DNA from 4 places in the Blautia sp. DFI.1.216 genome. Region 2 is predicted to be linked to each of the others. Evidence: predicted binding sites of a transcription regulator. Region 2 holds the regulator's gene; each other region holds the start of a gene.
What was found. Region 2 encodes Rex, which represses fermentation and respiration genes when NADH is low (regulators of the CRP and FNR family bind a similar motif). Its sites were predicted from a motif close to ATTGTTAANTANTTAACAAT; they were not measured.

Region 1 (2,209 bases), on a different contig from region 2:
GTAATGGTTTCTGACGAACTTTGTTAGCTTTCTCAGCGATACCGATAGCACCTTCAGCTGCTGCGAAGGACTCATGTCCAGCCAGGAAGCAGAAGCACTCTGTTTCTTCTTCAAGAAGCATCTTGCCAAGGTTACCATGTCCAAGACCTACTTTACGTGTATCAGCAACGGATCCAGGAATACAGAATGCCTGAAGTCCTTCACCGATAGCTGCTGCTGCATCTGCTGCTTTCTTACATCCTTTTTTGATTGCGATCGCAGCACCTACTGTATATGCCCAGCAAGCGTTCTCAAAACAGATCGGCTGAATGCCTTTGATCTGATCGTAAACATTAAGACCTGCGTCTTTTGTGATTTTCTCAGCTTCTTCGATAGAAGCAATGCCATAGCTGTTTAAAACAGAATTGATCTTGTCAATTCGTCTCTCATATGATTCAAATAAAGCCATTTCCTGTTACCTCCTAAATTATTCTTTTCTTGGGTCGATAATTTTAACAGCGTCTGCAACACGGCCATACTGACCTTTTGCTTTTTCCCATGCAGTATTCGGGTCATCGCCTTTTTTGATGAAATCAGTCATTTTTCCAAGGCTTACGAACTGATATCCGATGATCTCATCATCTGCATCAAGAGCAATACCTGTTACATAACCTTCTGCCATTTCAAGGTAACGAGGTCCTTTTTTCAGAGTTCCATACATTGTACCAACCTGAGAACGAAGTCCTTTACCAAGGTCTTCAAGTCCAGCACCTACTGGAAGTCCTTCTTCTGAGAATGCAGACTGTGTACGTCCATAAACGATCTGAAGGAAGAGTTCTCTCATAGCTGTATTAATCGCATCACAAACTAAGTCTGTGTTCAGTGCCTCCATAACTGTAAGTCCCGGAAGAATCTCGGAAGCCATAGCTGCAGAGTGAGTCATACCTGAACATCCGATAGTCTCAACCAGTGCTTCCTGGATGATACCCTCTTTAACATTTAATGTAAGCTTGCAGGCACCCTGCTGTGGTGCACACCAGCCAACACCGTGTGTAAGACCGGAAATATCTTTGACTTCTTTTGCCTGTACCCATTTAGCTTCTTCTGGGATTGGAGCGGCGCCATGATGAACGCCCTGTGCAACTGGGCACATTTCTTCTACTTCGCGTGAATAAATCATTGTAAAACTCCTTTCAAGTATAGATTAACTTCATGTTGTTATACTCTCCACTGTACAGAACTGCTGAATGAACTGCACAGGATAAAACTCCGATGTCTGCTGAATGACTTCAGAGGAGTATGCCTAACAACCTAGTGTTATTTTCTCACAAAAGTGCTGATTCGTCCAGTCATAAATTGTAAAATTTTTAACCATCTTTGATTTTTTTGTGGTAAAATAGTTCTAATTTCTATTAATGAAGGGATTTCTATTATGACAACAAAGTTACCTGCTTCCTTTCTCCCTGCAAAATTTCAGGTTCTGAGCGGAAGCTCTTTAAAATTAATTGCTATCACCCTGATGCTGATTGACCATACCGGCTTAATGATCCTGTATAATTATCCTGCCACAACTGCAACCCTTTTCAGTTTCGGCGGCGTGGATTACAGCTGGTATCGGATTTTCCGGGATATCGGCAGGGCCGCTTTTCCAATTTTCTGTTTTCTGTTAGTGGAAGGATTTCTGCATACACATAACCGTAAGAAATATGGCCTGAATCTGTTTCTATTTGCATGTATCTCTGAGATTCCATGGAACTTCATGTTTACCAACACCTGGAGATATGAAAAACAGAATGTATTTTTCACCCTGTTTCTGGGATACCTGGCATTCTGTGCCCTGGAATACTTCTGGGATAATCAGAGAATGCAGCTTGTCTGCGTGCTGGCACTGCTGACTGTCTCTGTGTTTCTGAAGGCAGATTACGGATGGCGGGGATTTGTATTCCTGCTGATCATGTACTGGTTCCGCAACGATAAAACCGCCCAGGCGATCATCGGAAGCTGCTGGCTTTACTATGAATGGAAAGCCTGCTTTGCTTTTCTTTCCATTAATATGTACAATGGTGAACGTGGATTTGTAAAAGGAAGATTTCTGAAATATGTTTTTTACTGGTTTTATCCGGTGCACATTACCATTCTGGTAATCCTGAGAAAACTTTTATTTCATATGTAATATCAGGTACAACAAATATCTTCTATCTCAGACAGACATAAAAATATAAAAGGGCAG
Region 2 (2,209 bases):
AAGAGTTTCTATCTGGCGTTCGAAATCTTCTTCTGTGAAACCAAGACCTTTTAATACACCCATGATCTCACTTTTGTAAGCGTAACCATTTTCCAGTTCAAACTGGTGACTCAGTCTTGTGTAAGTATTCATCAGGCTGTCCAGAGCATCTCCGGTGGTGGTTTTCATTTCCTGTTCCAGAGAGCGCAGACGGTTCTCCATATCAATAATGTGCTGTTTGGTGGAAATCAGTTCTTCGTAAATGGTATGATGGCCATGAATGTCCTGATACTGGGCAAGGTAGCCGATATTTTTATCTTTGGCAAGTACCACGTTTCCTGAATCCGGGGAGAGCTCATGCATAATGATTCGCAGCAGAGTCGTCTTGCCTGCACCGTTATTGCCGATGAGAGCTGCCTTTTCGCGGTCTTCTATATGGAAACTGGCATCCTTGAGAATGATTTTTTCGCCAAAGGATTTACAGATATTCTGACATGATAAAATCATAGGAATTCCTCCGTTTGTAATTTGTCCGCGTACTATTATAATCGAAAATGCCTGTTTTTGAAAGCATTTTAAGAGATTTTGTCCAGAGAAAAGAAAGCACCGGATGGATGCATGGAAGAAAATATGATATTCCGGGGAATTTTTCAGAATGAAATTGATAAAAAAATACAGAAATATTTGGTCAAAAAGTACAAATTTAATTTGACAATAAAATAACATCTGGGTATAATTGACATAGATAAGCTAAGGAGGGAAAATTTGTGGAAGCTAAGGAAATTTCGAAAGCGGTAATCAAGCGTTTGCCGCGGTACTACCGCTACCTCGGTGAATTGATGGAGGAGAATGTAGAGCGTATATCTTCAAATGATCTTAGCAAGAAGATGCATGTGACGGCTTCCCAGATTCGTCAGGACTTAAATAATTTCGGTGGTTTTGGTCAGCAGGGTTACGGCTATAATGTACGCTATTTGTATACAGAAATCGGTAAGATCCTTGGGCTGGATACTGTACATCCGATGATTATTCTGGGTGCCGGTAATTTGGGACAGGCATTGGCCAATTATGTGGATTTTGAAAAGCGCGGATTTAAGCTGGTTGGTATTTTTGACGTCAATCCTGTACTTGAGGGGATTGCAGTTCGTGGAATTGAGATTCAGATGTTGAGCGATCTTCCTTTGTTTCTGAAGGAGAATGAGGTTGAGATCGCGATCTTGACTCTTCCTAAAATTAAAGCCAAAGAGATGGCAAAGATTTTGATTGATAATGGAATTAAGGCAATCTGGAATTTTGCACATATTGATCTGGATGCCCCGGAGGATGTAATGGTAGAGAACGTACATCTTTCAGAGAGTCTTATGACTTTGTCCTATAACCTGAGTGAGTACAGAAAGGAACATGAAGGGATGTAAGGGATAACTGTGAAACACAAGGCTGTGGTCATCTGATCACAGCTTTTCTCTTGTATGTAAATGTGTTATTGTAAACAGGAGGTGAACAGATGAGAGAGATTGTAACTGCTGTTGAGATGAAAGAACTGGATCATAATACGATTCAGAAAGCCGGGATATCGTCTCCAGTACTTATGGAGAGGGCGGCATTAAAGACGGTTGAGGAGATTGTACAGAGATTAAAGAATAAAGAAAAAGAGAAAATCCTTGTGGTCTGCGGAACCGGCAACAATGGCGGAGACGGATTGGCGATTGCCAGACTGCTTCAGTTGAGAGGAGTCAGAACCTGGTATTATATTGCGGGTAAGGAAGAGAAAATGACTGCTGAAACTGCCGGACAGCTTAAAACAGCAGAATATTATCAGGTGCCCCGGGTGCATAACCTGGATCCGGATGAATATACTACTATAGTAGATGCCATCTTTGGGGTTGGACTGAGCAGACCTGTAGAGGGAAAATATGCAGAGCTTATCAGTACAATGAACCGGGCATCTGCGTATAAAGTAGCTGTGGATATTCCATCCGGGATTGACTCAGATACCGGATTTGAGAAGGGGATTGCATTCCGGGCAGATCTTACGGTTACCTTTGCTTTTCGCAAAAGAGGGCTGTGTTTTTATCCCGGACGCATGTATGGCGGTGAGATCGTTGTTACGGATATCGGAATCTATTCCATACCCGGAAAGAAAATCTGTATGCATCATCTGGAACGTGAAGATTTAAAAATGCTTCCGGAGAGAGTTCCCTATGGAAATAAAGGAACCTTCGGTAAGGTT
Region 3 (2,209 bases), on a different contig from region 2:
CAACATAGCGGGTTTTCTCTGCCTGGCGTGCAACCTGAGACCATTTCTTGCCTGCCGGGAATCCTGCACCGCCACGACCGCGAAGCCCGGATTTAGTTACTTCATCAATAACTTCCTGCGGGGACATGCTTCCCATCACTTTTGCAAGTGCCTGATAGCCTCCCACAGCAATATACTCTTCAATAGATTCCGCATCAATTTTTCCGCAGTTTTCAAGGACGATACGTGTTTGTTGATTTAAGAAAGGAATATCATCAGGATGTGGACAGACTGTATTATTATCACGATAAAACAGCCTCTCTACAGGTTTCCCTTCCAATATAGTTCTCTCCACAATTTCCTTACAGTCTTCTGGCTGTACGTGAACATACTGATAATCATATGGTTCAATTCTCATCAGAGGTCCAAGTTCACATAAGCCCTGGCACCCTGTCTTGATCACGCCTACATGAGGCACATCCTTCTGCATTTCAACTGTTACTCCATCAATTCTCTCACAGAGTACTGACATCTCTTCATAAATCTTCTGCGCTCCGGATGCGATACATCCGGTACCTGAACAGACAAGAACGCGGCAGGTATAAGATTTAATCTGCTCATTTACTTCAGCCTGCTTATTTAACAGGTCTTCTTTACTCTTAATACTCATACGCACTCTCCTCTCAGTTTATTCAAAAGTTCTACAGCTTTCTCAGGAGTCATCTTCGGATGTACTTCATCATTGACAGTCAGTGTGGGGGCAAGTCCACATGCACCCAGACAGGATACTGTTTCTACGGTAAAAAGCATGTCATCTGTAGTGTGTTTCTTGTTGCTCAGTCCAAGTTCCTTCATCAAAGCCTCTTTTACAGGCATGGATTTTCTCACATGACAGGCTGTTCCGTCACACACTTTAATGACATATTTCCCTTTCGGCTCAAAAGAAAAATTCTCATAGAATGTGGCTACACTGTAGGCCTTGGCTTCTTTTACTCCGATTTCTTTCGCTACATAAGTCAGCAATTCTCCCGGCAGGTAACGATATTCCGCCTGAATATCCTGCATGATCGGAATCAGCGATGCTGCTGTACGTCCGTAGTGCTCGATGATCTCATCCGCTTTTCTGTAATAAGACTGGTCTAACATTCGGTTCCCTCCTTAAATAGTAATTTTGATACATCGGTTTTAATATAGTACCGATATATCGATTCCCACGCAGCTTTAGTTATTTTCAACATATGTGCTGTTGATATTATACATTATATAGTTGTTTTGCACAATATCATTTTTGAAATTTTCTGAAATTAATTTATAACAATTTGTTATAGATGTATAGTATTCATAAATGTATAGAAATGAAAAGCAATTTCTTTAACAGGGTTGTTAATTTAATAGCAATATCAAAACAAAAAAGATCATTGAAAAGAATATTATCTTCTTCTCAATGACCTTTCTGGAAATGGCTGCATTATTTAATTTCATGTTCCTCATGGAAATGCTTATATTTTTCTATAAACATCAACAGAAAGCTGATCATAAGGAATCCACAGGAAACCCAGATCATTCTGATTCCATAGCGTATGGACAGATTTCCACCAATGCCGGCACCCAAGGCAAACATAAGGATGATTCCAAAATAATACATCGCCTGTTTTAGCTGTTTTGATTTTTTTTCACGAAAATAAACTGACAACGCAGCTGTACCACTGCGCAAATTACCGATACACATAGTACTTGCATAGGAATATCCGTTTACCTTGCGGAAAGACTGTACCTGCATTGCACAGGCGAAAGATGCCATGGCATTCGCCAGCATATTGTATTCGGTTGGCAGGAAACCTACTGTAAATAAGATCAGGATTTCTGCCAGCAGAACACCCTGCCGCCAGTGGAGCTTCTGCGCATATTTATAATTTGCCTGTATTTTCTCCGCAACCCATACGCCCAGTGCAAAGAAAATAATAGGAAAGAAGTATCCCAGTCCTGCTGTCAGTTCTCCTGCCATAAAGTGCTGGCTCATAAGAACGACGTTTCCTGTCTGTGCATTACAGAATACTTCGTTTCTTGCATTATAGGTGTAAGCATCCTGAAAACCTCCTGACAGTGCCAGGAATGCACTGTTTAAAAAGGCTTCCGACATTTGTATTTCGTGTTGATTATGATCTTTCATGATTTTCCCCGTTCAAGTTTATTTGCAGTTATTTCCTGTACGGATAACTGCCTTTATTCT
Region 4 (2,209 bases), on a different contig from region 2:
TCATCCTGACCTGTGCACTCTTTTCCTATCAGATATCCCAGATAAGAGCCCAGATGCATATCTGCTGACTGATTTCCTGTCGGTACTTTATGCGTGATCAGTTTTGACTCTCCGTGATCATTGATAATATCAAGGTCTATTTTTCTGCTGTTGTCTGTATAAAAAAGATGGATAATATCTGTTTCCCGTAATTTTTCGCATCCTTTGAAGCCTTCACTTCCTACATTTTCATAATCAATTAAATAATAAGTTTTGATAATCTTCATCCTCTCTTTATTTGTTAATGTTCACTCCGTTCACAGTAACCTTTATTTTTCTCTGCTGTATAATACTCTGTCATTTTCAGCCGGATAATTCTTTCCTATTTTAACATGCATCTTTCTTCGGCACAACCACATAGTGGCAGCTCTCCTGGTTAGTATTTCCTGGTTGTCTTTCCTGCCTATTCCAGTCAGACAGAATATTATCATATCCACGAATAGTATTCCCATATTGCCACTATAATAAATTTACATACCTTTTGTGAAAAATGACGGTTTTTTCATCAAATTTGAGTTGATAAATCTTTAACAAATTTCAAAAAAAGGCAAAAATCCTGTTGATTTTAAGCGTTAAATATGTATAATAGTAAAAGAGAAGCGATACCCATTCGCTTTTATGGTAAGGTATCTTAAGCCTGTTTAAACAGGCGCTTTCATTAACGAAGAAAAGAGGTTAAACGTAAGATGGCAAAAATCGATTTAAGCAAGTATGGCATTACCGGAACTACAGAAATTGTCTACAACCCTTCTTATGAAGTATTATTTGAAGAAGAAACCAAACCGGAACTGGAAGGCTTTGAAAAAGGTCAGGTCAGCGAACTTGGTGCAGTTAACGTTATGACAGGTATCTACACAGGACGTTCTCCTAAAGATAAATATATCGTTATGGATGAGAACTCCAAAGATACAGTATGGTGGACAACAGACGAATACAAAAACGATAACCATCCTGCAACTCAGGAAGCATGGAATGCAGTAAAAGAAATCGCTAAAAAAGAGCTCTCCAACAAGAGACTTTTCGTAGTAGATGCATTCTGCGGTGCTAACAAAGATACTCGTATGGCTATCCGTTTCATCGTTGAAGTTGCTTGGCAGGCACATTTCGTAACAAATATGTTCATCCAGCCAACAGCTGAAGAACTTGAAAACTTCGAGCCAGATTTCGTTGTATACAACGCTTCCAAAGCTAAAGTTGAAAACTATAAAGAATTAGGCCTTAACTCTGAAACAGCTGTAATGTTCAACATCACAACTAAAGAGCAGGTTATCGTAAACACATGGTACGGCGGAGAAATGAAGAAAGGTATGTTCTCTATGATGAACTACTTCCTTCCACTGAAAGGCATGGCTTCCATGCACTGCTCTGCAAACACAGATATGAACGGCGAAAACACAGCTATCTTCTTCGGTCTTTCCGGAACAGGTAAAACAACTCTTTCCACAGACCCGAAACGTCTCCTGATCGGTGATGACGAGCATGGCTGGGATGACAACGGCGTATTCAACTTCGAAGGCGGATGCTACGCTAAAGTTATCAACCTTGACAAAGAATCTGAGCCGGACATCTACAATGCGATCAAACGTAACGCTCTTCTTGAGAATGTAACACTTGATGCTGAAGGCAAGATTGATTTCGCAGATAAGAGCGTAACAGAGAATACTCGTGTATCTTATCCGATCAACCACATTGAAAACATCGTTCGCCCGATCTCTTCTGCACCGGCAGCTAAGAACGTAATCTTCCTGTCCGCAGACGCTTTCGGAGTACTTCCTCCAGTATCTATCCTGACAGAAGCTCAGACTCAGTACTATTTCCTGTCTGGATTCACAGCTAAACTTGCTGGTACAGAGCGTGGAATCACAGAGCCTACACCTACATTCTCTGCTTGCTTCGGACAGGCATTCCTTGAACTGCATCCGACAAAATACGCAGAAGAACTTGTTAAGAAAATGGAAAAGAGCGGAGCAAAAGCTTACCTCGTTAACACAGGATGGAACGGAACTGGAAAACGTATCTCCATCAAAGATACTCGTGGTATCATCGATGCAATCCTTAACGGAGATATCCTCAACGCTCCTACTAAGAAGATCCCATTCTTCGATTTCGAAGTTCCAACAGAGCTTAACGGCGTAGACACAGGTATCCTTGATCCTCGTGACACATATGC

Region 1: LJE11_RS07230 (iron-sulfur cluster assembly scaffold protein) is a predicted target of Rex. The motif match lies at 1,335-1,354, and genes of this name have one in related genera.
Region 3: LJE11_RS06635 (complex I 24 kDa subunit family protein) is a predicted target of Rex. The motif match lies at 1,359-1,378, and genes of this name have one in related genera.
Region 4: pckA (phosphoenolpyruvate carboxykinase (ATP)) is a predicted target of Rex. The motif match lies at 555-574, and genes of this name have one in related genera.

Annotation. Positions count from the first base shown of each region.
Region 1 covers NZ_JAJDML010000013.1:80,063-82,271, reverse strand. The annotation lists gene LJE11_RS07235 (GGGtGRT protein) at 1-448, opposite strand, end outside; gene LJE11_RS07230 (iron-sulfur cluster assembly scaffold protein) at 467-1,159, opposite strand; gene LJE11_RS07225 (TraX family protein) at 1,412-2,152, shown strand.
Region 2 covers NZ_JAJDML010000002.1:7,962-10,170, forward strand. The annotation lists gene LJE11_RS00945 (ABC-F family ATP-binding cassette domain-containing protein) at 1-486, opposite strand, end outside; gene LJE11_RS00950 (redox-sensing transcriptional repressor Rex) at 747-1,394, shown strand; gene LJE11_RS00955 (bifunctional ADP-dependent NAD(P)H-hydrate dehydratase/NAD(P)H-hydrate epimerase) at 1,484-2,209, shown strand, end outside.
Region 3 covers NZ_JAJDML010000012.1:34,520-36,728, forward strand. The annotation lists gene LJE11_RS06630 (NADH-quinone oxidoreductase subunit NuoF) at 1-649, opposite strand, end outside; gene LJE11_RS06635 (complex I 24 kDa subunit family protein) at 646-1,125, opposite strand; gene LJE11_RS06640 (YoaK family protein) at 1,448-2,149, opposite strand.
Region 4 covers NZ_JAJDML010000005.1:108,896-111,104, reverse strand. The annotation lists gene LJE11_RS03540 (PIN domain-containing protein) at 1-266, opposite strand, end outside; gene pckA (phosphoenolpyruvate carboxykinase (ATP)) at 726-2,209, shown strand, end outside.